One region of the Bradyrhizobium sp. CCBAU 51753 genome, then DNA from elsewhere that is predicted to be linked to it. Evidence: predicted binding sites of a transcription regulator. Region 1 holds the regulator's gene; each other region holds the start of a gene.

What was found. The regulator LexA, encoded in region 1, represses DNA repair genes until DNA is damaged. The targets are predictions, from matches to a motif close to TGTTCNNNNTGTGTTCNG.
Region 2: the regulator LexA is predicted to act here: its motif matches at 2,218-2,235, upstream of XH93_RS15040 (ImuA family protein).
Region 3: the regulator LexA is predicted to act here: its motif matches at 6,762-6,779, upstream of XH93_RS03510 (DNA recombination protein RmuC).

Annotation. Positions count from the first base shown of each region.
Region 1 is NZ_CP030037.1:4,623,164-4,633,775, reverse strand. It holds gene glp (gephyrin-like molybdotransferase Glp) at 1-1,140, shown strand, start outside; gene lexA (transcriptional repressor LexA) at 1,348-2,052, shown strand; gene XH93_RS20870 (hypothetical protein) at 2,381-2,809, shown strand; gene XH93_RS20865 (hypothetical protein) at 2,996-3,223, shown strand; gene XH93_RS20860 (ComEC/Rec2 family competence protein) at 3,220-5,505, opposite strand; gene XH93_RS20855 (MFS transporter) at 5,926-7,254, shown strand; gene XH93_RS20850 (SPW repeat protein) at 7,482-7,844, opposite strand; gene XH93_RS20845 (hypothetical protein) at 8,095-8,277, shown strand; gene glnA (type I glutamate--ammonia ligase) at 8,394-9,824, shown strand; gene XH93_RS20835 (nuclear transport factor 2 family protein) at 9,821-10,201, opposite strand; gene XH93_RS20830 (glutamine--tRNA ligase/YqeY domain fusion protein) at 10,237-10,612, opposite strand, start outside.
Region 2 is NZ_CP030037.1:3,386,639-3,397,250, forward strand. It holds gene XH93_RS15030 (inorganic phosphate transporter) at 1-128, opposite strand, end outside; gene XH93_RS15035 (UdgX family uracil-DNA binding protein) at 626-2,053, opposite strand; gene XH93_RS15040 (ImuA family protein) at 2,310-3,113, shown strand; gene XH93_RS15045 (DNA polymerase Y family protein) at 3,424-4,962, shown strand; gene XH93_RS15050 (error-prone DNA polymerase) at 4,959-8,516, shown strand; gene XH93_RS15055 (hypothetical protein) at 8,702-8,989, opposite strand; gene XH93_RS15060 (CoA transferase) at 9,095-10,486, shown strand.
Region 3 is NZ_CP030037.1:763,733-774,344, forward strand. It holds gene XH93_RS03475 (HIT domain-containing protein) at 1-112, opposite strand, end outside; RNA gene ffs (signal recognition particle sRNA small type) at 223-319, shown strand; gene XH93_RS03485 (DNA polymerase III subunit gamma/tau) at 432-2,264, shown strand; gene XH93_RS03490 (YbaB/EbfC family nucleoid-associated protein) at 2,286-2,606, shown strand; gene recR (recombination mediator RecR) at 2,607-3,212, shown strand; gene XH93_RS03500 (hypothetical protein) at 3,363-3,800, shown strand; gene XH93_RS03505 (MFS transporter) at 3,972-5,327, opposite strand; gene XH93_RS03510 (DNA recombination protein RmuC) at 5,522-6,730, opposite strand; gene def (peptide deformylase) at 6,901-7,428, shown strand; gene fmt (methionyl-tRNA formyltransferase) at 7,433-8,368, shown strand; gene truA (tRNA pseudouridine(38-40) synthase TruA) at 8,368-9,105, shown strand; gene dapE (succinyl-diaminopimelate desuccinylase) at 9,153-10,325, opposite strand; gene XH93_RS03535 (DUF805 domain-containing protein) at 10,322-10,612, opposite strand, start outside.

The sequences.
Region 1 (10,612 bases):
GTCGGCCTCGATGCCGCCTATCACCGCACGCTGGCGCGCGACGTCGCGGCGCTGCGCACCCAGCCGCCGCAGGCGATGTCGGCGATGGACGGCTATGCGGTGCGCGCGGCCGATGCGGCCGACCTGTCGGCGCGGCTGAAGGTGATCGGCGAAGTCGCCGCCGGCCGGCCGTTCGAGCGCACGGTCAGCGCCGGCGAAGCGGTGCGGATCTTTACCGGCGGCGTGATCCCCGACGGCGCCGACGCTGTGATCATCCAGGAAGACACCAGGGCCGATGGCGACCACATCACCATCACCGAGACGGCGGTCACCGGGCGGCATATCCGTCCCCCCGGTGTCGACTTCCGCGAAGGCGACGTGCTGCTTGCGGCCGGCAGCCGCCTCTCGGACCGCGCGCTCTCGCTTGCCGCCGCCATGAACTATCCGGAACTCGCGGTGCGCCGCCGTCCCAGGGTCGCGGTGCTGGCAACCGGCGACGAGCTGGTGATGCCGGGTTCCAAGCCGGGTCCCGGCCAGATCGTCTATTCCAACGGCTATGCGCTGCGGGCGTTGGCCCGCGCCGAGGGTGCCGAGACGATCGATCTCGGGATCGCCGCCGACACCGTGGCCGCAACGACCCCAGGCATCCGCCGAGCGCGCGATGCCGGCGCCGACGTCCTGATCACCACCGGCGGCGCCTCGGTCGGCGACCACGACCTGGTCAAGCAGTCGCTGGAGGCCGAGGGCGTCACCATGGCGTTCTGGCGGATCGCGATGCGGCCCGGCAAGCCGATGATGCACGGACGGCTCGGCGCGATGCGGGTGATCGGCCTGCCCGGCAATCCGGTGTCGTCCTATGTCTGCGCCTTCCTGTTCCTGGTGCCGCTGATTCGGGCACTGAGCGGCCGCAAGGTGATTCATCACGTCCGCGCGCGCGCATTGCTCGGCCGCGATCTCGCCGCCAACGACCAGCGTGAGGATTACTTGCGCGCCCGCCTCGAGGCGCGCGCGGACGGCACGCTGATCGCAACGCCCGTGATGAAGCAGGACTCATCGCTGCTGGGGAATCTCGCTGCGGCGCAGGCACTTCTCGTTCGTCCGCCGTTCGCGCCCGCGGCCGCGAGCGGTGCCGAATGCGAGATCCTCACGATGCCGGAGTGAGCCTCGCGCGGCCGCCACTTCGCCGATTGCCTGTCACGTTCACCTGAAATTAAGTGGTTGCGGAACACATATCGAACATATAGTGTCCGTTCATGATTTGTTTCGAGTACTGGTGTCTACAATCGGGAGTTCATCGCGGAGCGCCGTGCTCCGGGTCTTCCGAAGTCTCGGAATCGAACGACGCTATCAACCGGGGGAATACTCGAGATGCTCACGCGCAAACAGTACGAACTTCTGCGTTTCATCAATGAACGTCTGAAAGAGGCCGGCGTGCCGCCCTCCTTCGACGAGATGAAGGATGCGCTCGACCTGCGCTCGAAATCCGGTATCCACCGCCTCATCACCGCGCTGGAGGAGCGCGGCTTCATCCGCCGCCTGCCGAACCGGGCGCGCGCGATCGAGGTGATCAAGCTGCCCGAACTGGCCGCCGGCGGCGGCAATGGCCGCCGCGGCTTCACCCCGAGCGTGATCGAGGGCGCGCTCGGCAAGCGCTCCTCGACGCCGCCGGTCGCCGAGGACGACGGCAACCGTCCGGTCGCCGTGCCGGTGATGGGCCGGATCGCGGCCGGTACGCCGATCGAGGCGCTGCAGACCCGCAGCCACACCATCAGCGTGCCGCCGGACATGCTCGGCGCCGGCGAGCACTACGCGCTCGAGGTGCGTGGCGACTCCATGGTCGACGCCGGCATCCTCGACGGCGACATGGCGCTGATCCAGCGCAACGACACCGCCAACACCGGCGACATCGTGGTGGCGCTGATCGACGAGGAGGAAGCCACTCTGAAGCGCTTCCGCCGCCGCGGTGCATCGATCGCGCTCGAGCCGGCCAACACCGCCTATGAAGTGCGCATCCTGCCGCCGAACCGGGTGCGCATCCAGGGCAAGTTGATCGGCCTGTACAGGAAATACTAGGCGCCGGCGGCACTTGATGATCGTCTGCGCGGAGATCATGCTCAAGCAAAACTATCGGGCGGGATGACGATTCGAAGAAAAGTCATCCCGATCGAGGAACGGAGCGACGCATCGGACCGTTGCTTGGCGGATAGCGCGACGTGTGACTTGCACCAGATGCGCCCAGATACCGCCGACGCGCTGTAGCGTGTTTGTGATTGAGGCCGTCCGTGACCAGTCGTACAATCGCCTCGAAACGAGAAAACACTCGTTCGCTATCGTCCACTCTGGTAGAGGCCCGCGCCTCAAGGAGAGGCACGGGTCGCTACCTCGACAGAGGAGCCTTCCGATGTGTGACTATAGCCTGCATGCGGTGCAATCGCGTCCCGCCGTCGTCGGAGAGACGCTGATCAGCACGACTTTCCGCGGCACGTCGACCCGCGGTTTTGCCTCGGAGAACGATCCCAACGTCGCGGTCTGCATGCTGCCCGGCACCGAGCTCGCCTTCGTCGAGAACGTCCGCTACGACAGCCGGTGGATCTGGACCAAGACGATCGGCTATCGGGTCGGCGTGTTCAACGAGGTCGAGCCCGACGTGCCGGATCGCCATCACGACGCGGTCGAATTCCCCGACGGCAGCCATGTGCTGGTGACCCAGCTCGTCGAAGGCCAGCGCGTCACGGTGCTGCAGCTGCCGGCGCTGCATCCGACCGTCGAGCACAAGCCCAAGGTCGCAGAGCGGCGGCCCTCCGCATTCGCATCGCTGTTTTTGGGTTGAGCGCATCGTCGCCGCAGGATGAGCTGTCCCGCGGCGGGTGACCAAAGCGATTTCGAGCGACCCCGGAGTTCCGTTCCGGGGCGCATCAGTGAGGTTGCGCTGGACGCCGGCTCGGTTGCGCTGGACGCCGGCTCGGTTGCGCTGGACGGCACCTTGGCGCATCATCCCGCGCGGAGGACGTGCGCGGTGGTCGACAAGGTCACATGGCAGCGAGCTGGACGCGTCACGGAACCGGGCCGCTACATGTTCCGGTTCGGCTGGCTGACCGTGACCGCCGATGACCTCAAGGTCTGGCAGCAGTTTCCCGAAGCCGTCTTCACCCTGGTCAAGAAGCCCGACGCCGGCCCCGATGCCGACGAATACCACCTCGGCCTGTTCGAGCTGCCGACCGCCCCCTCCTCCGACCACCACTAATCATCGGCCTGCAGATCGGCCTCGGCCGGCGTCGCATCGACGGCGGGGCGTGCTGCGCCGGCGGGCGGCCGCAGCGTCGTCTCGCTGTCGGCATCGCCTGGAACCGCCGGCGACCACGGCCGGTCGATGCTGCCGGGCTTGACCGCATCGATCGCAAAGCCGTCGCCGATCCGGCGCAGCGCCAGCGCGCCGTGCCGGCGCAGCCGCTCGGCATCGATCACCGACGCCGCGCAGCCCTGGGCGACCTGTCGCGCCGTCACGATCACCGCGGCCCGCTCGCAATCGTCGGCCAGCGCCTCCGGCCGGGTCGCCAGCGCGACAAAACCGCCGCCGCGGTGCCGGGTGACGCAGCCGGCCTCGTCGCAGGAGACGCCCTCGCCCAGCGACGCATCGCCCGCGGTCCGCGCGTCGGCATCCGCCGCCAGCCATTCCTTGACCACAAAGGCGTCCCGCGCGCTGTGCATCAGATGCAGCCGACCGTCGCCGCCGCGCACCGCGACGTTGCGGCCATCGGGGGAGATCAGAATGTCCGGCAGCGGCGCCCGCACCGCCCAAACCAAGGCCGCCACCAGCAACGCCGCGCCCGACCAGCGCAGCGGCGTGCGCAACAGCCCGAGCAGAATGATCCCGGCGCTCGCCGCGATCAGCGGGGCGGTGCCGAATGCCGCCATCCGGCCGACCGCGCCCGGCAGTGCGGCGACCCATTGCGTCACCACGATCATCCAGTCGATGCCAAATCCCATGATCGCCCAGAACACGCCGTCGAAGCCGAACGGCATCGCGGCGAGCCCAAGCAGCCCCGCCGGCATCACGATCGCGGAGACCACCGGCATCGCCGCGAGATTGGCGAGCAGCCCGTAGGGCGTCACCCGATGGAAATGGAACGCGGCATAGGGCGTGGTCGCGAGCCCCGCCACCAGCGAGGCCAGCACCAGCACCGCCAGCTCGCGCCCGCCCCACAGCGCAACGCGCGCCGTCACCGAATGGTCGGGCGATGCCAACAGGCTCGGCATCCCGATCTGCACCAGCGCCACCAGCCCGAGGGTTGCGGCAAACGACATCTGAAAGCTCGGATGCACCAGCGCCTCCGGCGCGATCGCGAGCACGATCAGCGCCGCCACCGCCAGCGTGCGGAACGTGATGGCGCGGCGGTCGACCATGACAGCGATCAGCACCACCGCCGTCATGAAGAACGAGCGCTGCGTCGCGACCTCCGCCCCCGACAGCGCGAGATAGAAAGCGGCGGCGAGCAGCGCGGCCGCAGCCGCCCATTTCTTGATCGGATGCGCCGCCGTCAGCGCCGGAAACAGCGCCAGCAGCGCCCGCACCGCAAAGAACACCACGCCGGCGACGACCGCCATGTGGTAGCCGGAGATCGACAGCACGTGGCCAAGCCCGGAGATGAACATCGCATCGTTGACCCGCGGCGACATCGCATCGCGCCGGCCGGTGAGCAATGCGGTCGCGATCGCGCGCTGGTCGCCGTCGAGCGTGGTGCGGATCCGCGCATCGATGGCGTCGCGCAGGCCCTGCATGAAGGCGGCGTAGCGCAGCGCGAAGCCACCGCTCGCCGGCGCCTCCCGGGTCTTGACCGCGCCCATCACGAAGCCGGAGGCGCCGATGCCCTGAAAATACAGGTCGCGGCCGAAATCATAGGAGCCCGGCCGCTGCGGCCCGAGCGGCGGCAACAGCCGCGCCTTCAATTCGACGAAGCTGCCGACCTCCGGCGCCGCGCCCTTCTTCACCGACAGCCGCACGCGCTCAAGTTTTGTGGTCTCCCGTGGGCTCTCCATCGTGGCGACGCGCAGCACGAAGCGGTCGGTCTTCTCCCTGATGTCGCGCGTTTCGACGAAGCCGGTCAGCGCCACCGAGAACATCGGCCGCGCCAGCACGCCGTGCGCGACGCGCGCCGTCTTCCAGGTCGCGGTGGCAAATCCCGCCGCGACCGCCGCCGTCATCACGACAACCGGAAACAGTTTTTGCCGCCGCAGCAGGACGGCGAGCACGCACAGCGCAATCGCAACGGCTGCCGCGGCGGGCAGCATCGGTTCGTGCTCGGCCGCGAAATAGAAGGCGATACCGGTGCCGAACGCCACCGGCACCCAGGGCAGCAACCGCCCGGCGCCCGCCTCCGCGCGCGCCCATTGCCGCAGCGTCTCGACCAGCGGCGGCCAGATGCTTGGACGGACCGGCGCGTAGCCGCCGGCCGGCGCGGCCGCGCGCGGCGGCCACGTCCCCGCGTAGCCGCGTTTGCCGCCCGGCGTCGTGCCCTGCTCCGCCATCTCTCGCCTTGCGATCCCTGCCGGGACGCCAAGCTACCGGAAGCTGTGACCTTGCCGCTAGCGGAACGGATCCAGAATACGAACCGGCAAGGCTCGATACCGGGACCGGCCCGCGCCGGCCCTACCTGCGGCCTGCGTCAAACCGATCGAGCCGAAAGTCTCATTAGGTACCGAATCCCATTGGGATTAGACTGTCCCGATGCCTCCACTCCCGATCAGACAGGGATGAGGCAGTAACGGCTCGCGGCACGTGAAGGCCGCTGGAGCTCTTCTCAGGTGGCCCACAACTCCGCCTGAGACCAGGCGTTACGGACGAACTCGCCAATCTCGCCTGTAACGCCGTGCACCACGCGCACGCCGCGAGCGGATCGATCGCTGAAAAACGCGAGGCGTAGTGTTTGCATTTGATAGGAGCAGCACATGGCTATTCAAGTACCAAGCGATTTTCGTCGCGTGATTGTTGCTGCGTCAGTGGGAAACATCATTGAATGGTACGATTTCTACATTTTCGGCAGCCTGGCCGCAGTGCTGTCGGTCAAGTTCTTTGAGCAATCCCACCCCGTCGCAGCCCTGCTGAGCACGATCGCGCTGTTCACTGCGGGATTCCTGATCCGTCCGCTGGGGGCTTTCCTGTTCGGATGGATGGGCGATCGGATCGGCCGCAAATATACATTCCTCATTACGCTGAGCGGAATGGGCCTGGGAACGGGCGCGATCGGACTGATCCCGACCTATCAGTCGATCGGCCTGACGGCCGCTTTCGTTCTGTTCGGCTTGCGGATGATCCAGGGTCTATGCCTGGGCGGCGAATATGGCGGCGCCATCACCTATGTCGCCGAGCATGTTCCGGACGACAGCCGCGGCTACTATACCGGCTGGCTCCAAACCTCGCCGACGCTCGGGATCGTGGTGTCGCTGGCCGTGATCGTCCTGACCCGGACCTGGGCGGGCAATCAGGCCTTCGACGAATGGGCATGGCGCGTTCCATTCCTGCTCTCGTTCCTGCTGGTGGCCATCGCCATCTACATCCGCCTCCAGCTTCAGGAGACGCCGATTTTCCAGGAGATCAAGGCGCGCGGACAGATGACCAGGAATCCCTGGCGGGAAGCTTTCCTCAGCGCCAACATCAAATACATCCTGATCGCCATCGTCGTCCTGATCGGACAGGGCGTGGTCTGGTACAGCGGTCAATTCTGGGCACTGTACTTCCTGCAGCAGGTCTCCAAGGTCGATGCGATCACCTCTGCCTACATCGTGGGAACCGCGCTGCTGATCGCAACGCCGAGCCTGATCTTCTTTGGCTGGCTGTCGGATCAGATCGGCCGTAAACCCGTGATCCTCGGCGGAATGCTGCTTGCCGCGATCACCTACTATCCGCTGTATCTGTGGCTCGGCACGGTCACGCAGCCGGGACACATCAACTATCCGGTCGCCATCCTCATCGTCTTCATCCTCGTCTGCTACGTCGGGATGGTGTACGGGCCGGTCGGTGCATTCCTGGCGGAGTTCTTCCCGGCCAGGATCAGGTACACCTCGGTCTCGGTGCCGTATCACATCGGCAACGGTTGGGGCGGCGGATTGGTGCCGTTCATCACATCAGCTGCCTTCGCAGCGACCGGCAGCATCGGCTACGCGCTGATCTATCCGATCGCCGTTCCCGCGGTGTGCTTCATCATCGCGCTCTTGATCATGCCGGAGACACGCGAGACCAAAATTTGGGAGCAGATCGAGGCGCGAACCGCGCCATGACGGAGTGACCTTGCTGCGGCACAGCTAACCCCGCAGCAAGGTTCATGATCGGCCTTCCAAGTGCGGGGCGAGGCTTCCGGATCGTCCCGCACTCGCCGTCGCTCGGGCGTGATTTCCTTGCAGAACCGGCATCCAACGCAGCCGGGGGGGAATGCAGCGCCAGGCAAATTCAACCGCTCCGGCCGCCAGTCGCTGGCGGTCAGGCCAACAACCCGGTTCGATTCCCCTCAGCCAGCTCGGTGATGCCAGCGATCGTGCCACCAGGTGGCGAAATCACGATCTGTCATCAGCTCCCAGCAAGCGAGCGCGATCACCACGATTCCGCCGAGCACGCTGCTCGTGGTGACCGGTCCCTGTTCGTAGCCGAACGTCCAGGGTGCCAACACCAGAGCCGCTCCCATCAGCATCTCGCCCCACTCCTCCAGATAGGACGGAATGATGAATGCCTCCAAGGCAAACAGCACGACGCCCAATCCGAGTGCGATGGAGATCCAGAGAGCTGCCCCGGAGAAGCCCAGTGCAAACGGCGACGCAATCAGCCAGACTCCCACCAACAGGCTGGCAGCATCCTGCCAGTGTTGAATGCGCATAATCCTCACCTCCCTCTTCCCCGGATATGGTGCGGCGGGAGCAAAAAGCATCTAGCCGGACCTGCGATCTGTTGCCGCTGCTGATCCGCGAGCCCACGTCCACCCGGGCGTCCACGCGACCCGGAAAGGGCTCTTGCAATCGCGCCGCAGCAAGATGCACACTGCGTGCGCTTGACCAGGTGTCAACGTCTGCGGTTCGCGGCCCGACCGGTGTTTACGGTTGCGCTCAGGACGAGAGGAGTATGACGCCATGCGAGAAATCGACATCCACAGCTATGCGCGGCAGTTGCTCGAGGCACATGGCGCCAAGGCCATTGCGGAAGCTGCCCAAAACGCCATCGAGCTTGAAGCAAAAGGCGAGGCCGAGCTGGCCAGAACCTGGCGGCATATCGAAGACGCCATGAAGCTGATGCGCGGGCCGCACCAAAGCTGAGGCTGCCCGCGAGCTGCGCAGAACTTGGAGCGGGATCAGTCTCAAGCCGCCCTATGGCGGCTTGAGAACGGCAGCACAATCTCAACGACGCGGCTCTCCATGACAGGAGCGAAGCCATGTTTCCGACGTGCGCAACAGCCGAAGATATCGTGAAGGCGATCAAGGACGAGAAAGTGCAGATGATCGATCTGCGTTTCATCGATCTGCCGGGGGTATGGCAACATTTTTCCGTCCCGCCGAGCGCGGCGAGCGTCGATGCTCTCGGAGAGGGAATTGGCTTCGACGGCTCATCGATCCGCGGCTTTCAGGAAATCCAGGAAAGCGACATGCTGGTCGTTCCGGATCCGACCACGGCCTTTCTCGACCCGTATTCCCCTGCATCCACGCTAGTGTTGATCTGCAACATCCGCGACCCCACGACCGGTCAATCCTATAGCCGTGATGCCCGCTACATCGCCCAGAAGGCCGAAACCCACCTGAAGGCCACGGGCCACGCCGATATCAGCTACTTCGGTCCGGAGGCGGAATTCTTCGTGTTCGACAGCGTGCGCTATGGACAGGGCATCAATTACGCTTTCCACGAAATCGATTCCAGTGAGGGCAGCTGGAACACCGGCTCGGAGGAAGCGCCCAATCTGGGACACAAGCCGCGCCCGAAAGAGGGATACTTTCCGGTGCCCCCGACGGACAGCATGCAGGCGCTCCGCACCGAAATGGTGTTGACCATGGAGCAACTGGGCATCCAGATCGAAGCCCATCACCATGAAGTCGCGACCGGTGGGCAGAACGAAATCGACATGCGCTTCACCACGCTCACGCGCATGGCGGACAATCTGATGATCTACAAATACGTGGTGAAGAACACCGCTCGCCGGAACGGCATGACCGCAACGTTCATGCCGAAACCGTTGTTCGAGGACAACGCGTCTGGAATGCATGTTCATCAGTCGCTGTGGAAAGGCGAGACCAACCTGTTCTACGACAGGGGCGACTATGCCGAACTGAGCCAGCTCGCCCGCCACTATATCGGCGGCCTGCTGACCCACGCCTGGGCGTTGTGCGGGCTTTGCGCCCCGACCACGAACTCCTATCGACGTCTGGTGCCGGGCTATGAGGCTCCGATCAACCTGGTCTATTCCCAGCGCAACCGGTCAGCCTGCTGCCGCATTCCGATGTATTCGCCGAACCCGAAGGCCAAGCGTGTCGAATTTCGCTCGCCGGATCCTTCCTGCAATCCCTATCTGGCTTTTGCCGCAATGCTGATGGCCGGTCTCGACGGCATCCGCAACAAGATCGACCCGGGTAGCCCGATCGACAAGAACCTCTACGACCTGCCGCCGGCCGAGGCGAAGGAGGTGAAGTCGACGCCGGGGTCACTGGACCAGGCGCTGGACGCGCTCGAACGCGATCACGCATTCCTGCTGCGCAACGATGTCTTCACCGCCGACGTGATCGAAACATGGCTCGACTACAAGCGGAAGAAGGAGGTCGATCCCATCAGATTGCGACCTCATCCCTACGAGTTCCATTTGTACTACGACATCTAGATCAGCGGCGTCTGCGAGGAGACGTGATGGCAGACGATCTTCCAGTCGCCGTCCTCGCGCGCGATCACCCACGTGATCTTGACGGTGAGCGTATCGCCGTCGAGGGAGAACGATGCGATGGCGGCCATGTTGAGAAGATCGGGGTTTACCCGTCCGGTGCTGACATTGCTGAACTGGACGCGCGGTGCGCGCCAGCGCGGCAGGCCGTTGAAATAGGCCTTCACGCCGTCGCGGCCGCGATAGAGGGTCGGGTTCGAGCCGAAGAAGAACGCGCTCCTCGAATAGAGCGCGGCGAGCGTCTCCGCATCGAGCTTGCTGAACGCAGCCGACCATCTGGCGATGATGGCGGAGGCGATCTCGTCGGTCTCGCTTGGCATCGATCGCCTCCGCTTCGAAACGCTTGCCGGACGGCCTAACCCTTGCCGCCGACTTCCTTGGCAAAGGTGTCGCGCAGGCCGATAGTGCGGTTGAACACCAGCCTGTCCGGCGTCGAGTCCGGATCGCGCACAAAGTAGCCCTGCCGCTCGAACTGCATCGCATCCGGCGAATTGCTCTCGGCAATCGCAGGCTCGACGCGCGCGTCCGTCAGCACCTCCAGCGACTGCGGATTGAGGTCGCCGGCGAAATTGCCTGCGTCCGGGCTCGGGTTGGCGAACAGCTGGTTGTAGATGCGGATCTCGGCCGGCTTGGACTGCGCCGCGGAAAGCCAGTGCATCGTCGCCTTCACCTTGCGGCCGTCGGGCGCGTTGCCGCCCTTGGTCGCGGGGTCATAGGTGCAGCGCAGCTCG
Region 2 (10,612 bases), 1.2 Mb from region 1:
CCCACGGCAAGAATGCCGAAGAAGATGATCATGGTGAGCGGGTTAAAACCCTTGTCGAGATTGGGCCGTGACGCCGGTTGGATCGGCGCTCCGTCGGCCATCGAAGAATTGGCTGTAATATCGGTCATTCTGACGCCCCTCACATACAGTGTGAGGCCCAGTTTTGACTGAGGGACTTGAAGGTTAGATGACAGTAGCAACGTTGATTTGTGCAGCTGCAGCAAGCATCTGGGCGGGCGCCGCGCTCGATGCGCTGAATCTTCGTGCTTCCCCTTGATAACGTTCGCACAGTCTGAGCGTCGTGGCCGCACGCGCCGCATCACGTCATGAATATTGCCATGAAACACGCGCCGCCATCCGGCGCAGATCGCGCCCGTGGCGGGAAACGGCGGCATCGCGGGGAGGGGGCGGAAGCGAGGTCGCGCGCCGCGCAGCTGGGGCTAGTCGAACCGTGCGGCGCGCGAACCTCAGGGAACGTCATGGCGTGAACATGACGCCCGATCCTTGGAAATGCTATCGTAGCACAGATCAATTAAAGGTTGTAGTGGTTTGTGAGTCTTTATAACATTCTCACCAACGGTCTCACGCAAGCGTTGGTTCTACAGGGATTCCATACGGTTGCATGTCACGCGGCGTGCGCCGCGCGGCGCAGCAGGCCCGCCGCGATTTTTAGATCGTCTATAAAACGCTGATACTCCCGCGCCTTGGCCTCCTCATCCGGCAGTCTTAGCAAATAGGAGGGGTGCACGGTCACGAGCACCTTGGTTCCATCGTGCTCGATCGGACGGCCGCGGTTTTTGTTGATCGGCGTGATCTTGCCCAGCACGCTTTGCGCCGCAGTGGCGCCGAGCGCCACCACGAGGTCGGGCTTGATGGCGGCGAGCTCGCGTTCGTACCATTGCCGGCAGGCGCGGATCTCCGGCGTGTTCGGCTTCTGGTGCAGCCGGATTTTTCCGCGCGGCACGAATTTGAAATGCTTTACCGCGTTGGTGACATAGACTTTGCGGCGATCGATGCCGGCCTCCTCCAGCGCGCGATCGAGCATCAGTCCGGCCGGGCCGACGAAGGGTTTTCCGGCGAGATCTTCCTTGTCGCCGGGCTGCTCGCCGACCAGCATCATCGACGCGGTCTGCCGGCCCTCGCCGAACACGGTCTGGGTCGCGTCTTTCCACAGCGGACAGGCGCGGCAATCGGCGGCCTCCTGGCGTAGCGCCGCAAGCGTGTCGTGGGCCTCTCGTCTCGCCATCGGCTCATCCTGCCGTTGCTGCTCGGGCTGACGCGGCTCCGTCGCCTTGCGGGCGATGAAGGGGCCGCTCGTCATTCGCATCGCGTCTTCGATTAGGGGCCTAATGATCGAATCCTCAGGCAGGTTCCTCCAATAGGCCTGCGGCGCCTCCATCAGTTTCAGTCGCGCCGGATTGAACAGGCCGCTGCCATGCCGCCGCCAGGCTTCCTCGAGCTTCTCCTCGCTCGGCACTTCGGCCTTGTCGATGCCTGATGTGATCGAGATCGCATGGCCATCCCAATGCGCCGACACGTCGGGGGTCAGGATCGACCACGGCATGTCGGCGAAGCGGCTGGCGAAGAACGGCGCGGCGCATTCGACGATGTGATGCTCGGGCTCGAACCAGGCGACGTAATGCGCGTTCTGCTCGCGGCCGATCTCGCGGAAGCGGAGCAGCGCGTGCATCCTGTCGATGTCGCGATAGACCGCGCGCGCCATCGCGTTGGCCTCGGCGACATCAGGATCGGTGGTCGCGCCGAGCAGATCATGATGGCTGCGCAGCCGCCACAGCAGGCGATAGAGCAGGGCGAAGCGCTCGCGGCTTTGATGCAGGATCGTGGTCCGTGCCAGCTCGACGAAGGTGGCGGGCACGTTGAACGCCTGCGGCGCATCGGGCAGATCGTCGATGCCGAATGCGGCACACGATCCGACCGCACCGCGCACCGTCCACGTGACGTCGGATGGCTTCACCGCATTCACCGCCAGGCGCCGCGCGGCCTTGCGCCAGCCTTCGAAATCGGTGTCGCTGTCGAGCGTGATGATGCGCATGCAATTGCTCCGTTGTCGTCACGCCGTCGTTTCGAGCGCCCGCGGCCGATGCCGCGGGGAGGCACTGCGTCCGGTTCGGATCAGTCCTGAATCCCTTTGATTCCGCTGATGAATCGGAGAGCCCACCAATCCGGTTGACTCCGCCGGCCCTGTTAGCTTTATATTAGAACATATCATGAACAAATGAGCCAGTCCCTGGTTCTCTGTTCAGACCAGTGACGGCCTCAAAATTTTGATTGGGAAGGAGCGGCGCATCATGAACGGCGCACGCATGAGTACGCTTGCGTCCCTGCGCGGCAGCATCGCGCGCATCGAGGCGCCCATCGACGCGGGGTTGGATGCGGGTCTGTCGAACCGCATCGCGCTCGGCCACCCCAGTGCTGACGCGATGCTGCACGGCGGGCTGGCGCCGGCCACCCTGCATGAGGTGTTCGCCGACGGCCATCAAGCGGGAGCTGCGACCGGCTTCATCACGGGGCTGGCCGGACGGCTGTCGCCGCGCAAGCCGCTGGTCTGGGTGCGGCAGGATTTTTCCGATGTTGAAAACGGCGCGCTGTCGATGAGCGGGTTGTGCGAGCTCGGCCTCGATCCGCGCCTGCTCGTCACCGTGCGCGCCGCCGATGTCGATGCCGCCTTGCGCACCGCGGCCGACGCGCTCGCCTGCGATGCGCTTGGCGCGGTCGTGATCGAGATCTGGGGCAATGTGCGCCAGCTCGACCTCGTCGCCAGCCGCAAGCTGACGCTCGCCGCGCAAGCCTCCGGCGTGTCAGCGCTGCTGCTGCGGATCGCAGCGACGCCGATCCCCTCGACCGCGGAGACGCGCTGGATCGTGCGCGCCGCGCATTCGCCGCCGGGGTCCTCCGCTAGCGCCTGGGGCGCGCCGCGCTTCGACGCCCAACTCGTGCGCAACCGTCATGGCCCGGTCGGGCGATGGATCATGGAATGGAAATGTGATGAGTGCCAGTTCAGTGAACCGCCGGCGTATCCTCAGCCTCTGGCTGCCACGCCTGCCCATCGATCGCATCAAGCGCCAGCTCGCGCAGTCCGTCTCGCAAGCTGATGCTTCATGTGAGGTGAGCACACCGGTAGGGCTCTCTCCCCCCTTGCGGGGGAGAGTTGGAGAGAGGGGTACCACGGACGCCGGCGTATGCGGCTCACCCCTCTCCCTAACCTCGAGAGCGAGCTCCGCTCGCCTCGGACCCCGCAAGGGGGGAGGGAACCCATCCGCTGGTGCGTCCCTCACGGATGAGATGGCAAACGCTTCTTCTTGTGAGGCGAGCACATCGGCCGGGCTCCCTCTCCCGCTTGCGGGGGAGGGTTGGGGTGGGGGTCTCTCCACGAGTCCCGCTGAGGAGAGAGCCCCCACCCGGATCGCATCTCGCGATGCGATCCGGCCTCCTCCGCAAGCGGGAGAGGCAAGGGAAGACATCCCCAGCGTGGTCGTGGCAAAGGATCACAACGCCATCCTGCTGCATTCCATCGACGAGGCCGCGGTGCATGCCGGGCTGTCGATCGGGCTGCCGCTCGCCAATGCGCGCGCGATCTGCCCGGAGCTGACCGTCTACGACGCCGATCCCGCCGCCGACAGCAAGACGCTGAACGACATCGCCGACTGGTGCGACCGCTTTACGCCGCTGGTGGCGCTCGATCCACCCTATGGCCTGTTCCTCGACATCACCGGCTGCGCGCATCTGTTCGGCGGCGAGCGCGCGCTGCTGCAGATCGTCACCAATGCGCTGCGCCAGCGCGGCTTTGCCGTCAGCGCGGCGATATCAGGCACCTCGATCGCGGCGCGCACGCTGACGCGCTGCGCCTCGGGAACGATCGTGGCCGACGGCGAGGAGGCGGCGGCGGTCGGCCCGCTGCCGGTGTCCGCACTCGGCGCCGATCCCGCCATCATCACCGGCCTGCGTCGCGCCGGCTTGAAGACCATCGGCGATGTCGCCGCGCGCGCGCCGCACGAGATCTCGGCGCGGTTTGGCGCCGCCTTCACCACCTTGCTCGGCCACGCGCTCGGGCGCGGCGATGCCCCGATCAGCCCGCGCAAGCCGCTGCCCGATTACATCGTCGAGAAGCGCTTTCCCGAACCTGTTGCCACCGACACTGTGATCATGCTGACGCTGCAAAGCCTCGCCAAAATGCTGGTCGCGGCGATGGACAAGCAGGGCAAGGGCGCTCGGCAGCTGGAAGCGAGCTTCTTCCGCACCGACGGCGCGGTACGCAGCATCATGGTCGAGACCGGGCGTCCGGTGACGCAGCCCGAGCTGATCGACCGCCTGTTCCGCGAGCGGCTCGAGGCGCTCAATGATCCGCTCGATCCTGGCTTCGGCTTCGATCTCATTCGTCTCGCCGCCGGGCGTACCGAGATCGTGGTGCAGCAGCAGCGCGACCTCGACGCCAACGTGCACGATAATGACCAGCTGTCGGCGCTGATCGACCGCATCGCCGCCCGCATCGGCGGCAAGCGCGTCGTCGTGCATCTGCCGCTGGAAAGCCATATCCCGGAGCGTGCAGCGCTCGCCGTGCCGGCGCAGCATCATCTTGCCGCCGCCAGCGCCGCGGCCTGGCCGGAACGCGTCACCGGCGAGCCGCCGCTGCGGCCGTTGCGACTGTTCGAGCGGCCCGAGCCCATCAAAGTGCCGTTCGCGACCGTGCCCGACGGTCCGCCGCATCAGTTCACCTGGCGGCGCGCGCTGCATGCGGTGGTGCGGGTCGAGGGCCCCGAGCGCATTGCGATGGAATGGTGGAAGCGGGACGGCGGGTCGCTGACGCGCGACTATTTTCGCGTCGAGGATGCCGAGGGCCAGCGCTTCTGGATTTTTCGCGACGGTCTCTATGAGAGCGAGCTGAAGGACGACGACGGCGAGCCAAGGCCGGCCAACTGGTATGTGCACGGGCTGTTCGCATGAAGGCGCCATCCGGAATTCAGCGAATTCCAGACTATGCCGAGATCGGCATCACCAGCAATTTCTCCTTCCTGCGCGGCGGCTCCGATCCGCGCGCCTATGTGCATCAGGCGAGCGAGCTGGGAATTCCCGTGATCGGCATCGCTGACCACAACACGCTGGCCGGCGTGGTGCGCGCCTACAAGGAGCTCGATAGCGACAAGGTTTTGCATCCGCCAAAACTCCTGATCGGCGCCCGCATCGTCTTCATCGACGGCACGCCTGACATTCTGGTCTACCCACGCGACCGCGCCGCCTATGGCCGGTTGTGCCAGTTGCTCACCCGCGGCAAGCGCGGCGATGATATCGTGCGGATCGAGAAGGGTGATTGCCGTCTCACGCTGTCCGATCTCATCGAGTTCGCCGAGGGCCAACTGCTGGTGCTGGCGCTGCCGCATCGCTTCGACGCGGCAAAGGCGCTCGACCTGCTCGCGCAACTGAAAGCCAGTGCTGCCGACGGCGTTTGGCTTGCCGCAAGCCTGCTCTACCGCGGCGACGACAGGCGCCGCCTGGCGCGGCTGCATGCGCTCGCCGCGGAGGCCGATGTGCCGCTGCTCGCCACCAACGAGGTGCTCTACCATCATCCGGCGCGTCGCCCGCTGCAGGACGTGCTGACCTGCATCCGCGAGAAGACCACCATCGAGGCTGTTGGTCGCAAGCTCGAGGCCAATGCCGAGCGGCATCTCAAGCCGGCGCATGAGATGATCAGGTTGTTCCGCGACTGGCCGGAGGCGATCGCCGAGACCATGCGCTTCGCCGCGCGCATCGACTTCTCGCTCGACCAGCTCAAATACCAGTATCCCGACGAGCCGGTGCCGCCGGGCAAGACCGCGCAGCAGCATCTGGAGGACCTGACCTGGGCCGGCGTCGACACCTATTTCGACGGCCAGATCGACGACAGACTGCGCGCCACCCTCAACAAGGAGCTCGCGCTGATCGCCGAGCTGAAATACGCGCATTACTTCCTCACCGTGCACGACATCGTACGTTACGCGCGCAGCCAGGGTATTTTGTGCCAGGGGCGGGGCTCGGCGGCGAATTCGGCCGTCTGCTACGTGCTCGGCATCACCTCGGTCGATCCGACCAAGGTCGATCTGTTGTTCGAGCGCTTCATCTCCAAGGAGCGGCTGGAGCCGCCCGATATCGACGTCGATTTCGAGCACGTCAGGCGCGAGGAGGTGATGCAATATGTCTACCGCCGCTACGGCCGCCACCGCGCCGCTGTTATCGCCACCGTCATCCATTATCGCCCGCGCAGCGCGATCCGCGACGTCGGCAAGGCGCTCGGGCTGACTGAGGACGTCACCGCGGCGCTCGCCGACACCGTGTGGGGCAGCTGGGGCAAGGGCCTCAACGAGATGCAGGTGCGGCAGGCTGGCCTCGATCCGAAGAATGCGATGATCAACCTCGCGGTCGAGCTCGCCACCGAGCTGATCGAGTTTCCCCGCCACCTCTCGCAGCATGTCGGCGGCTATGTGTTGACCCAGGACCGGCTCGACACCTATGTGCCGATCGGCAATGCCGCGATGGACGACCGCACCTTCATAGAATGGGACAAGGACGACGTCGACGCGCTCAACATGATGAAGGTCGACGTGCTGGCGCTGGGCATGCTGACCTGCATCCGCAAATGCTTCGATCTGATCGACCTGCACAAGAACGAGCGTTGGGAACTCGCCACCGTCCCGCAGGACGACAAGCGCGTCTACGACATGTTGTGCCGCGGGGAGTCGCTCGGCGTGTTCCAGGTCGAGAGCCGCGCCCAGATGAACATGCTACCGCGCCTGAAGCCGCGCACCTTCTATGATCTCGTCATCGAGGTCGCAATCGTCCGCCCCGGCCCGATCCAGGGCGACATGGTGCATCCCTATCTGCGCCGGCGGAACGGCGTCGAAAAAGAGACCTATCCATCGCCGGCGCCCGAGCACGGCCCACCGGACGAGCTCTACAATGTTCTGCACAAGACGCTCGGCGTGCCGCTGTTCCAGGAGCAGGCGATGCGGATCGCGATCGAGGCGGCAAAGTTCACCTCCGAGGAGGCCAACGGCCTGCGCCGCTCGATGGCGACCTTCCGCAACCTCGGCACCATCGGCACTTACGAAGAGAAGCTGGTCGGCAACATGGTCGCGCGCGGCTACTCGCCCGACTTCGCCCGCAGCTGTTTTGACCAGATCAAGGGCTTTGGCAGTTACGGCTTCCCGGAAAGTCACGCCGCCAGCTTCGCGCAGCTCGTCTACATCTCCTCATGGCTGAAGCACCATCACCCCGACGCCTTCTGCTGCGGCCTGCTCAATTCGCAGCCGATGGGCTTTTACGCCCCGGCCCAGATCGTCGGCGACGCCCGCAAGAACGGCGTCACCGTGCGCGAGGTCGACGTCTCCTACAGCTTCGCGCAGAACACGCTGGAAAAGCGCGACGGAAAATATTGCGCGGTGCGGCTGGGTTTTCGCCAGATCGACGGTTTCCATTGGCTCGATGAGGATGAGGAGAGGCTGAAGCGCGATCAGGCGTTGCGAAGGATGCAAAGCGTAAATGTGCGTGCGTCAGGGAGGCACGAACGGTTGGGCTCTCTCCCCCCTTGCGGGGGAGAGTTGGAGAGAGGGGTAAGCCACGACCACCGCCCGTGCGGCTTACCCCTCTCCCTAACCCTCAAGGGGGGAGGGAACCCACCCACCTCCCGCGTGGCCTTGGATGGAGATGAACCCGACTGGGCCGACCGCATCGTCGCCGCGCGCAACCGAAAACCTTTTACCTCGCTGGAAGAGTTCGCGCGCGACACCGGCTTGCCGAAACGCGCGCTGATCCTGCTTGCGGATGCCGATGCGTTCCGTTCGCTCGGGCTCGACCGTCGCGAGGCGTTGTGGGCGGTGCGGCGGCTGCCCGACGACGTGCCGCTGCCGCTGTTCGAGGCGGCAGTCGCGCGCGAGCAGCCGGATGAGGGCGCTCAGCCGCTGCCGGAGATGCCGCGCCCCGAGCAGGTGGTCGCCGACTATCAGACCATCCGCCTGTCGCTGAAGGGCCATCCGATGGAATTTCTGCGCGAGATGTTTACGAAAGAGCGCGTGGTCGCCTGCCACACCATCAACCGCGACAGCGACCGCCGCCGCGTCCGTTGCGCCGGCGTGGTGCTGGTGCGGCAGCGGCCGGGCAGCGCCAAGGGCGTCGTGTTCATGACCCTGGAGGACGAGACCGGCATCGCCAACATCGTGGTGTGGCCGAAGGTGATGGAGCAGTACCGCAAGGAGGTGATGGGCGCGCGCCTGATCCTGGTCGAGGGCTACATCCAGAGCAGCCCGGAAGGCGTCACTCATCTGGTGGCGCAGCGCATGATCGACCGCTCCCACGATCTGATCGGCCTCGCCAACGAATCTCTCTCGCGCAAGCACCCGGTGCCTGCAGGTCCCGCGCTGATCGAGCCGCTCAACGATGACCGCCGCGACCACGCCGACACACCGGCGCAGAAAATCCGCCACCCCCGCAACGTCCGCATCCTGCCGCCGTCACGGGATTTTCATTGAGGCAGACGAGATGGCTGTGACGCATGGAGATCTAATACCGTCATCCTGAGGTGCGAGCCTCTTCGGCGAGCCTCGAAGGATGAATCGGCCCCGCTGGTGGCCGTCGATCCTTCGAGGCTCGCAAGAGCTCGCACCTCAGGATGACGGGACTGACCGTAGCGCGCATATGCACATCTGGCCGCCCGCTACTCCACTGCCGCCCCGACCGGTGGCCCACCCGGCGGGCGGTGCAGGAAGGTGAGCGAGGCGTAGGCGCCGACCCAGGAGCCGGCGGCGGCGAAGGCGACGTAGACCCAGTTCTCGGTGTAGCTGATCACCGCATAGGAGGAGAGCAGATACCAGATGCTGCTCCAGGTTGCCGCCGGCACCCGCTTGCGGGCGACCACCGCCGAGGTGAACATGACATAGACGGCATCGGTGCCGGCGGTTGCGAGGAAGACGGCGCCGGCGGTGAGGGGATCGATGACAGCCATTGCAACTCCTGTTCAGGTCGGGCAGAGCGGGACATGACGAGACAATAAGACTCCGCCTTTTTGTCATCATGCTCGGGCATAGAACAACCGCAAAGGGAAACGCGCATGCAAAACGTCAATGACATCCTCGCCGGGATCTGGACCGGCGCCGGCGGCGCAGCGTCCGCACTCGATATGGTCAAGCTGACCGGCAGTGAGCCGCAACTGCCGTCGACGTTTCGCGTCGGCGCGGCGGCACAGGTCTCGATCGCCGCGGCCGGTCTTGCCGCCGCCGAGATCTGGCGGGCGCGCACTGGCGCGACCCAGCAGGTCGCGGTCGACATGCGCCATGCCGTCGTCGAATGCCGCAGCGAGCGCTATCTGCGCGTCGACGACAAGCCGCCGCCACCGACCTGGGACAAGATCGCCGGCGTCTACCGCGTCAAGGACAACCGCTTCGTCCGCCTCCACACCAACTTTCCGCATCATCGCGAGGCCGTCTGCAAGGTCCTGAACTGCAACGCCGAGCGTGACGACGTCCAGGCCGCGCTCATGCAGTGGGACGGCGAGGCGTTCGAGACCGCGGCCTATGCGAGCGGCGGTGTCGTCGCCCTGATGCGCTCATATGATGAATGGTCGGCGACACCGCATGCCAAGGCGCTGGCAGAGCTGCCGCTGATCTCGATCGAGAAGATCGGCGAGGCCGCGCCGAAACCATGGCCCGCGGGCAACCGGCCGCTGGCCGGCATCCGCGTGCTCGATCTGTCACGCGTGATCGCCGGTCCCGTTGCAGGCCGGACGCTCGCCGTGCACGGCGCCGACGTGCTCTTGATCTCCGGTCCGGATCTGCCGGCGATTCCGTGGCTGACCATCGACACCGGCCGCGGCAAGCTCACGAGCTTCCTCGAACTCAAGAGCGAGCAGGGTCGTCGCGTCATGGAGCGCCTGGTCGCGCAGGCCGACATCCTCTCGCAGGGCTATCGCCCGCAGGCGATCGCGCGGCTTGGCTTCTCGCCGGAGCAGGCGGCCCGCATCAACCCGGGCATCGTCTATGTGACGCTCTCGGCCTATGGCCACGCCGGGCCATGGGCGGAGCGCCGCGGCTTCGACTCCCTGGTGCAGACCACGACCGGCTTCAACCATGCCGAGGGCCAGGCCGCCGGGGTCGATGGGCCCAAGGAGCTGCCGGCCCAGATGCTCGACCACGCCACCGGATATTTCATGGCGTTCGGCGCCATGATGGCCAAGGCCCGCCAGGCGCGCGAGGGCGGCAGCTGGCACGTCCGGGTCTCGCTGGCGCAAACCGGGCGCTGGCTGTGGAATCTCGGCCGCATTGCCGGCGGGCTATCGACCGAGGACCTGAAGGCCGATGCGGTGACGCCCCTGATCGAGCAGCTGCCGTCCGGGTTTGGCACCCTGAGCTCGGTCAGGCACGCTGCCCTGCTGTCACAAACGCCGGCCCATTGGTCCCGTCCGGCCATGCCGCTCGGCAGCAATCCCCCGGAGTTTCCCGGATGAGCCATTCAGGCGCCGTTCATGCTATCCAGATTTTAACGGCTGCCGCCGCGGAACTGCGATTTTTCGATTGTTCGCGACGCCAATTCGGCACTATTAGCGCAGCGCTGGGGCCGTCACGCCGGCAGC
Region 3 (10,612 bases), 3.9 Mb from region 1:
GCCAGGGATAATGTGCATCCTTGATGACCAGCACCTTGCACAGCGGCAGGTCGCCGATGTCGATGGTGTCTTTCTTGAGCTGCGAATGCAGTGACCAGTTGGCGGCGGGCATGAAGGGCAAATAATGCCTTTCTCTGTTCCCAGACAAGTCCCACGAACCCTGGTCACAAACCCTGGTCTCGCCGCTTGCTTTCCGGCGCTTTTGGCCCCAAATAGGGACCGGGAGATTGGCGGTGGACGAGCCACTCGCCAACCGGGTCAGGTCCGGAAGGAAGCAGCCCTAACGAGGTCCGGATCGGGTCGCTCGTCAGTCTCCTACCTGTTTTTCCGAGCGAATCGCGCTGGAATGGCGGTCTCCGCGCCCGGCGCTCGATTTTGGCTCCTATCCGCACGCCGGCTGCCGAGAGATTGATCAAGTTGCGGATCGACGCATGAACGACGCTGGCGACCCTCCCCATCCGTCCGGTGCAGGCCAGGGCGGCTTCGATCTGGGCGCGGCTGATACCGCCAAGCCCTACCGGGTTCTCGCCCGCAAATACCGCCCCTCCAGCTTCGAGGACCTGATCGGCCAGGAGGCCATGGTGCGCACCGTCTCGAACGCGTTCGAGACCGGGCGGATTCCGCAAGCCTGGATCCTGACCGGGGTACGCGGGGTCGGCAAGACCACCACCGCCCGCATCCTCGCCCGCGCGCTGAACTACGAGAAGCCGGACGGCTCGGTGAAGGGCCCGACCATCCACATGCCCGACCTCGGCGTGCACTGCCAGGCGATCATGGAAAGCCGGCACATGGACGTGCTGGAGATGGACGCCGCCTCCCACACTGGCGTCGACGATGTCCGCCAGATCAACGACAGCGTACGCTATGCGCCGGCCAGCGCGCGCTACAAGGTCTACATCATCGACGAAGTCCACATGCTGTCGACGGCGGCGTTCAACGCCTTCCTGAAGACGCTGGAGGAGCCGCCGGAGCACGCCAAGTTCGTGTTCGCCACCACCGAGATCCGCAAGGTGCCCATCACCGTGCTGTCGCGCTGTCAGCGCTTCGACCTGCGCCGGGTCGAGGCCGACGTGCTGATGAAGCACCTCGGCAACATCGCGGCCAAGGAAGGCGTCGAGGTCGAGCCGGAGGCGCTCGGCATCATCGCGCGCGCCGCGGAAGGCTCGGTGCGCGATTCGCTGTCGCTGTTCGACCAGGCCATCGCCCATGCCGCCGGTCAGGTGAAGGCCGATGCGGTCAGGCAGATGCTCGGGCTTGCCGACCGCACCCGCGTCATCGATCTCTTCGATTCGCTGGCGCGCGGCGATCTCGCCGCGGCCTTCGCCGAGTTCCGCGCGCAGTACGATGTCGGCGCCGATCCGGTCGTGGTGCTGTCCGACCTTGCCGAGTTCGTCAATTTCGTCACCCGCGTGAAGTTCGTGCCTGCCACCGCCGACAATGTCGCCTTCGGTGAGACCGAGCGCGTCCGCGCGCGCGAGTATGCGGCCAAGCTTTCGACGCGCGTGCTGTCGCGGATGTGGCAGATGCTGCTCAAGGGCATCGCCGAGGTGCAGACCGCAACGCGGCCGGCGGCCGCCGCCGAAATGGTGCTGGTGCGGATCGCCTATGTCGCCGACCTGCCGACGCCGGATGAAGCCATCAGGATGATGATGGAGCAGAACGGCGGCGGTGCCGCGCCCGCAACGTCGGGCGCTGCGGCCGCGTCGCGTGGCGCGCCGACCGCGTCGATGTCGGCGATGCCGTCAGCGCCGCTGCGGGCGCCGCAGGGCGGGCCGCGGGCCGATCTCGCGGCACGGCCGCAAATGGCGGCGCCGGTCGCGGACGCGGCGCCGACGCTGCGAATCACGAGCTTTCCGCAACTGATCGCGCTCGCCGGCGAGAAGCGCGACATCATGATGAAGAGCGCGCTGGAGGCCGATGTGCGGCTGGTGCGCATCGAGGACGGCCAGCTCGAGATCGCGCTGGAGCCGAAGGCCCAGCGCGCGCTGGTCACCGATCTCTCCCGCAAGCTCGAACTATGGACCGGGCGGCGCTGGACCGTGATCATCTCCAACGAGGCCGGCCAGCCGACGGTGCGCTCGCAGAACGAATTGGCGCGCAGCGAGCACCAGCGCGCCGCGGAGGCCGATCCGCGGGTGCAGGAGGTGCTGGCGCGGTTTCCCGGCACCAAGGTGATCGAGGTCCGCCGGCTTGCCGCCGAAATGCCGGTCGAGGATGCGACCGGCGAAGACCCGATTGAAACTTCCGACAGCGACGACGATTGATCTGGTCACAGGAACCAACGCATGGCTGATTTTCTCGGCATGATGAAGCAAGCAGCGCAGCTGCAATCCAAGATGCAGGCGATGCAGGAGGAACTCGGCAACGTCGAGGTCGAGGGCATTTCCGGCGGCGGCCTGGTCGCGGTTCGGATGACCGCGAAAATGGAAGTGAAGGGCGTCAGGATCGATCCCTCGCTGATGAAGCCGGAAGAGCGCGAGGTGCTCGAGGACCTGCTCGTGACCGCGCACAACGACGCCCGCCGCAAGGCCGAGACCGCGATGCAGGAGAAGATGGCGGCGCTGACCGGCGGCCTCGGCCTGCCGCCTGGATTTGGCCCGACTTAAATGCCCGCAAGCGTTGCCGGCCCCGAGATAGAACGGCTGATCCAGCTACTGGCGCGGCTGCCCGGGCTCGGGCCGCGTTCGGCGCGGCGCGCGGCGCTGCACCTGATCAAGAAGCGCGAGGCGCTGATGACGCCGCTGACCTCGGCGCTGCAGGTCGCCATCGAGAAAATCCAGGTCTGCAAGACCTGCGGCAACATCGACACGCAAAATCCCTGCACGGTGTGCACCGATCCGCGCCGCGATCCCTCGATCATCGTGGTGGTCGCCGACGTCGCCGATCTCTGGGCGCTGGAGCGCGCCAACGCGACCAATGGCCGCTATCACGTGCTGGGCGCGACGCTGTCGCCGCTCGACGGTGTCGGCCCGCAGGATCTCACCATCGATCAGCTGGTGGCGCGCGCACACGCGGCGGAGGTCAGCGAGATCATCCTGGCGCTCAACGCCACCGTCGACGGCCAGACCACGGCGCATTACATCACCGACCTGCTGTCGGAGGCCAATGTGCGGGTGACGCGGCTGGCGCATGGCGTGCCGGTCGGCGGCGAGCTTGATTACCTCGACGAAGGTACGCTATCGGCTGCGATGCGGCAGCGAACGCTGTTCTAGCGAATCAATCCCGACGAGGGACGTTGCGGCCTCCGCCAGGCGAGCCAGCGCGATCGCGAAAGGTCGCGCTGAAACAATGTGATAGGGTTGGATGACGATTCGGGGACGGTCATCCACGCTTCTCGCGAATCAGACACGGATTCACTGAAAATGACGACACATCGATTCGGCCTGCGCTCAGGCCTTGCGTTGGGCTTTGCGCTTCTGGCGGGCACACTCGCTGCACCTTGCGCGATGGCGCAGCAGGCCGAGGCGCCGCAGAAGCCCGGCAAGCCGATCCATGCCGGCGAGGTGCTGTCGGGGGAACTCAGTGCCCTGCGGGTGCGCGCCGGCAAGCAGGGCAAGCGGGTCGCGACCTACCAGATCACCAGCGAGCCGCGCCGCCTGCCGGCGCCGAACGGCCTCTGCAACCTCGAGACCGGTCCGGAAACCTTCCAGCTCGTCACCACCAGCGACGCGCAGACCACGCAGCTCAAGCGGCTCGTCGGCAAGGAGATCTCGGTGAAGATCGACGAGGTCGCCTGCGCCCAGGACGCCGGCCAGGTCAGCGAAGCCATCGTCACCAAGTGGAGCGTGGTGACGAAGTAGAGGCTAGGTCTGTCTTAACCTCCCCTTGAAAAGGGGAGGTCGCTTTGCTCGCCAGAGCAAAGCGGGTGGGGATCGTGTCTCTCCGCGAACGTCGGCGCGTGCGGCTGACCCCCATCCCGACCTTCCCCCTTTCAGGGGGAAGGGGAAGCCCGTAGCCTGGATGGAGTTCGGCTAGATCCGCACCGGTCCCAGCTCGTCAAAATGTCCGCGCCGCTGCAGCCAGGCGAGCAGCAGCAGGCTCGGGATCGCGACCAGCACGCAGATCACGAAGAACGCCGACCAGCCGACATATTGCGCCACATAGCCGGCGCCGGATGACAGATAGGTGCGGCCGACCGCGGCGAGCGCGGTGAGCAGCGCGTACTGGGTCGCGGTGTGCAGGGGATTGCGGCACAGTGCCGAGAGGTAGGCGACGAAGATCACGGTGCCGATCGCGCTGGTAAAATTCTCCGCGGTGATCGCGAATGCCAGCGCCCATTGATTGACGCCGACATGGGCGAGCCAGGAGAAGGAGAGGTTGGCGATCGCCTGCACCACGCCGCCGATCCAGAGGCTGGTCGCCAGCGAATAGCGCCGCGCCACGAAGCCGCCGGCAAAGCCGCCGATCAAGGTCGCGGCAAGGCCGACGCCCTTCACGATCGCCGCGTAGTCGACCTTGGAAAAGCCGATGTCGATCACGAATGGCGCCGTCATGGTGCCGGAGAAGGCGTCGGTGAACTTGAACAGCACCACGAAGGCCAGCGCCGCGAGCGCGTCCTTGCGGGTCAGGAACTCGGAGAACGCGCCGAGCGCGGCATGAGCGACACGCTCGGCGGCGTTCTGCGCATGCGTGGCGGCCTCCGCGCCTTTCGATTGGGCAGGCTCGGTCGCGGCGAGCGCAGTGACGGCGCCGATCAGGATCAGCGCCGCCATCACCACATAGCCCCACATCCATGCGGAGGGACGGGCAAGGCCCGATGCTTCGAAGCCGCTGACGATGAACAGCGCGCCGGCGGTCGAAACCAGCATCCCGATGCGATAGGCCGCGACATAGGACGCCATGCCGGCGGCCTGCTCGCTTTCAGGCAGGCTCTCGACGCGGAAGGCATCGACCACGATGTCCTGCGTCGACGACGTCGTTGCCACCAGCAGCGCGGCGAAGGCGGCGAACCACGGTGAGTGCGCCGGATCGGCCATCGCCAGCACCAGGATCGCGGCGATCAGCAGCAATTGCGAGAACAGCAGCCAGCCGCGGCGGCGCCCGAACACCTGCGTGAACAGCGGCACATGCAGCGCATCGACCAGCGGCGCCCACAGGAACTTGAGCGTGTAGGGCGTACCGATCAGCGCGAGCAGACCGATGGTGCCGAGATCGACGCCGGCCTCCTTCATCCACACCTGCAGCGTCGATCCCGACAGCGCCAGCGGCAGCCCCGACGAGAAGCCGAGCAGCAGCACGATCAGCACCCGCGGTTGCAGGTAAACCGCAAGGCTGTCGCGCCAGGAGGTGGAAGCAGGGGCAACCTTTTTCGGCGGGAACGCGTTCATGTCCCCCTGTTAGCAGATTCGAGCACACCTGCCTCTGCTCCCTCTCCCCGCTCTTTCGCGGGGAGAGGGTTGGGGTGAGGGGCCATCCCGGCGAATTCCGAACTGAGCAATATGCGGAGGCTCCCCCTCACCCGAAATTCGCGCATCGCGCGAATTTCGACCTCTCCCCGCACGCGGGGCGAGGTGACTCGGAACTACTCCCCCGCCTGCAGCTTGCGCGGGGCGGGGAACAGCTCGGGGGTCGGGCTCTTTACGAAGCGGGGGACTTCGATCGGGGCTTCGGACTTGCTGAAGTCGAGCTCTTCGATGCGGCCGGCTCGCTTTTCGATCTTGTCGGCGGAGATCAGGATCTGCCTGATATCCTCGTTCACCTGGCCGAAATGGGTCTGCAGCTTGAGCACGCGCTCGCGCAGGCGGCCGAGGTCGTCGCCGAGATGCATCACCTCGTTGCGGATCTGGTCGGCGGCGTCGCGGATGCGGGCGTCTTTCAAAATCTGCTGCATCACCTGGATCGCCAGCATCAGCAGCGACGGCGACACCAGCACGACGCGGGCGCGATAGGCCTTCTGCACTACGTCGTCGAACCCGTCATGGATCTCGGCATAGACCGATTCCGAGGGCACGAACATCAACGCGGTGTCCTGGGTCTCGCCCGGGATCAGGTATTTTTCCGCGATGTCGCTGACATGCTTCAGCACGTCGGCGCGCAGCCGCTGGCTGGCGAACCGGCGCTCCTCGTCGCTGCGCGCATCGTGCAGCGCGGTCATCGCCTCGAGCGGAAATTTGGCGTCGATGCAGAGCGGGCGCTGATCGGGCAGAAACACCACGCAGTCCGGCCGCTTGCCTGACGTCAGCGTGTACTGGAACTCGTAGGAGCCCTTCGGCATGCCGTCCTGGACGATCGCCTCCATCCGCGCCTGGCCGAACGCGCCGCGCGACTGCTTGTTGGCGAGCACGTCGCGCAAGGTCGTGACCTGGGTGGTGAGCTCGCCCAGGTTCTTGTGGGCGTGGTCGATGATGCCGAGCCGCTCATGCAGCACGCGCAAAGAGTCCATCGTGTTGCGGGTCGATTGTTCCATCGATTGGCCGACCCGGTGGGTGACCGAATCCAGTCGCTCGTTGACGGCGCGCGCCATCTCGGCCTGGCGTCCGGCCAGCGCCTGCGCCATGGCATCGACCCGGCCCGAGGCCTCGCTCTGGGCCCGCAGCATGTCGGCGAGCCGTTCCTCCAGCTCGTCGGCGCGGATGGTCTGGGCCATCGCCAGCTCGGCGCCGCGCCGGCTGGCGCGGGCGATCACCACGGCGATGGCGAGCAGCAGCACCAGCGCCAGCGCGCCGAGGCCGATCAGCGCGTCGGAGACGCGGACCGGCAGGTCGCCGATCATCAGGAGAATCTCGTTCATGCCGGCCGTTGTAGCCGATTCGCCGGCGATGGCGAACGAAGAGGGAACATTTATGGTTAATGGAACGTCAATTTTCGTGGTTAACGCGGTGTGAAGAAACGTGGTTAAGGCTGCCTTAACCGGTTCCGGAGCGCATTGACCCCCGGATAGCGTCGGCTTAAATCGCGCGCATGGCACTTAGAGAAATCATCATCCTGCCGGACAAGCAATTGCGCCTGGTGTCGAAACCTGTCGAGAAGGTGACGCCGGAGATCCGCAAGCTGGCCGACGACATGTTCGAGACCATGTATGACGCGCCCGGCATCGGGCTGGCGGCGATCCAGATCGCCGAGCCGCTGCGGCTGATCACCATGGATCTCGCCAAGCGCGACGAGGACGGCACAACCCAGCCGAAGCCGCGGGTGTTCATCAACCCCGAGATCATCGCGCGCTCCGAGGAACTGTCGGTCTACGAAGAGGGCTGCCTGTCGATCCCCGAATATTACGAGGAGGTCGAACGGCCGGCGCGGGTGCGCGTCCGCTACCTGGACCTCGACGGCAAGCTGCACGAAGAGGACGCCGACGGGCTGTTCGCCACCTGCATCCAGCACGAGATCGATCACCTCAACGGCGTGCTGTTCGTCGACTATCTGTCGAAGCTGAAACGCGACCGCGTCTTCAAGAAATTCGAGAAGGCCGCCAAGCGCGCGGCAGAGTAGCGCCATGCCGCTTCGCCTTATTTTCATGGGCACGCCCGACTTCGCGGTGCCGACGCTGCTGGAGCTCGTGGCCCATGGTCACGAGGTGGCGGCGGTCTACACCCGCGCGCCGAAGCCGGGCGGGCGCCGCGGCCTGCAATTGCAGCCGACCCCGGTCGAGCAGGAGGCGCGGCGGCTCAACATTCCCGTGCTGACGCCGAAGACGCTGAAGACGGCCGAGGCGCTCGAGGAGTTCCGCGCGCATGAGGCGGATGCGGCCGTCGTCGTCGCCTATGGCATGATCCTGCCGCAGGCCATTCTCGATGCGCCAAAGCTCGGCTGCTTCAACCTGCATGCCTCGCTGCTGCCGCGCTGGCGCGGCGCCGCCCCGATCAACCGCGCCATCATGGCGGGCGATGCCGAGACCGGCGTCATGGTGATGAAGATGGATGTCGGGCTCGATACCGGCGACGTCGCGATGGCCGAGCGGCTGCCGATCTCGGACAGCATGACGGCGGCCGATCTGCACGATGCGCTGGCGCCGCTCGGCGCCGACCTGATGGTGCGCGCGATGGGCGGGCTGGAGCGCGGCGGCCTGCAGCTCACCAGGCAGAGCGCGGACGGCGTCACCTACGCCGCCAAGATCGAGAAGGCCGAGGCGCGGATCGACTGGCACCAGCCCGCGCATGCGGTGCTGCGGCACATTCACGGGCTCTCGCCGTTCCCGGGCGCCTGGTGCGAACTGGCGGGCGAGGGCGAACCGGTGCGGCTGAAGATTTTGCGCTGTGAGCTCGCCAAGGGTTCGGGTGCGCCCGGCGATGTGCTCGACGATAATTTTGCGATCGCCTGCGGCGACGGCGCGATCCGGATTCTCGAGCTGCAGCGCGCCGGCAAGGCGCCGATGAAGGCGGCCGACTTCCTGCGCGGCACGCCGCTGAAGCCGCCTGCGCGGCTCGTCTGATGCCGCGCTACAAGCTCACCATCGAATACGACGGCACGCCGTTCTCCGGCTGGCAGATCCAGGACACTGCGCCGACCGTGCAGGGCGCGCTGGAAGCCGCGGTCAAGGCGATCTGCGGCGAGGACGTCCGCGTCCACGGCGCCGGCCGCACCGACGCCGGCGTCCATGCGCGCGGCCAGGTCGCGCATTGCGACATCGCAAAGTCGTTTCCGCGCGGGCGTCTGCGCGACGGGCTGAACGCGCATCTGCGTCCGCATCCGATTGCCGTACTCGCGGCCGAGATCGTGGCCGACGATTTCGAGGCGCGCTTCTCGGCGATCAAGCGGCATTATCTCTACCGCATCGTCAACACCCGCGCCAACCTCGCGCTCGACATCGGCCGGGTCTGGCGGGTGCCGCGCGCGCTCGATGCGGCGGCGATGCACGCGGCCGCGCAGCGGCTGCTCGGCAAGCACGACTTCACGACCTTCCGCGACACCGAGTGCCAGGCCAGATCGCCGGAGAAGACGCTCGACCAGCTCGACGTCACGCGCGAAGGCGATGCGGTGAGCATCGTGACCTCGGCGCGCTCGTTCCTGCACAGCCAGGTCCGCTCGATGGTGGGGTCGCTGGTCTGGGTCGGCGAGGGCCGCTGGAGCGCCGACGATCTCGCCGCCGCGCTCAAAGCCCGCAACCGCGCCGCCTGCGGCCCGGTCGCCCCGCCGGAGGGGCTATATCTGGTGCGGGTGGATTACTGATAACCCCAATCCCTACTGTGCATGGGGTTGTTTTTCGGGGTTTTGGTCTAGCCGAGCGCGAAATACCGATCGAGGATGCCGCGATAGACCCGGGTCAGCTTCTCCAGGTCGGACACCGGGGTGCGCTCGTCGACCTGGTGCATGGTCTGGCCGACCAGGCCGAACTCGATCACCGGGCAGTAGCTGGAGATGAAGCGCGCATCGGAGGTGCCGCCTGAGGTCGAGAGCTCCGGCCTGCGGCCGGTGACCTCCTCGATCGCCGCCACCGCAAGATCGGTGAACGGCCCGGGCTTGGTGACGAACACGTTGGAGTTCGACGGCGCCCAGTCGATGCGGGCGCGGATGCGGTTGCCGCAGGCTTTTGCGAGCCGCGCGTCGACCAGCTGGCGCAGGCTCTCCTGGGTGTGGTTGTCGTTGTAGCGGATGTTGAACTTCGCCCGCGCCTGGCCGGGGATCACATTGCCCGCGGTGTTGCCGACATCGACGGTGGTGAATTCGAGATTGCTGGCCTGGAATTGCGCGCTGCCATGGTCGAGCGGCTCGTCGCTCAGCGCCACGATCAGCCGCGAGATATCAGGCACCGGGTTGGAGGCGCGGTGCTGATAAGCGACGTGGCCCTGCACGCCGTCGACGATCAGCGTGCCAGATTGAGAGCCGCGCCGGCCGACCTTGATCATGTCGCCGAGCACCTCGACATTCGACGGCTCGCCGAGCACGCAATGGTCGAATCTCTCGCCGCGGTCGGCGCACCATTTCAGCAGCTTGACGGTGCCGTTGATCGAGACGTCTTCCTCGTCGCCGGTGATCAGGAACGAGATCGAGCCGTTGCCGTCTCCTCGCGGCTTGCCGTCATGCTCCCTGAGATATTGCAGCACCGCGGCGACGCTGCAGGCGATGCCGCCCTTCATGTCGACCGCGCCGCGGCCGTAGAGATAGCCGTCCTTCACCTCGCCGGAGAACGCGCCGACCGTCCATGCGGCTTCGTCGCCCGGCGGCACCACGTCAGTGTGGCCGGCGAAGGACAGATGCGGCGCGGTGGTGCCGATGCGGGCATAGAGATTGTCGACGTCGGCGGTGCCGGGCTCGGAGAAGGTCACGCGATGGACCTCGAAGCCGGCGGCCTTCAGCAGGTTTTCCAGCACGCCGAGCGCGCCGGCATCCGCAGGGGTGACGGACGGGCAGCGGACGAGATCGCGGGTGATCGAAACGGCATCGCTCATGCCTCCCGCTTAACACGCCACACCGGAGGTGGGCCAGCTTTGTGCGGCTCGATTTCGAGCTCGCTCTGCTGATCCCAGCCCTGCGTGGTACGCGGCCTGATGTCGCGGTCGTGGCGCGGCCGCGCCTGAACTTTCCGCAGCGGATTGGCGCCGTAGCGGTTGGGGTATCGGGTGCCGGGCAAACATGCGAGCTCGATGAAGGCCCAGATGTACAGCAGGAAGGCGATCGCGCCGACGATCGAGAGCGCGTAGACATTCTCCGGCAGCCGGCCCGCGAACTGATTGAT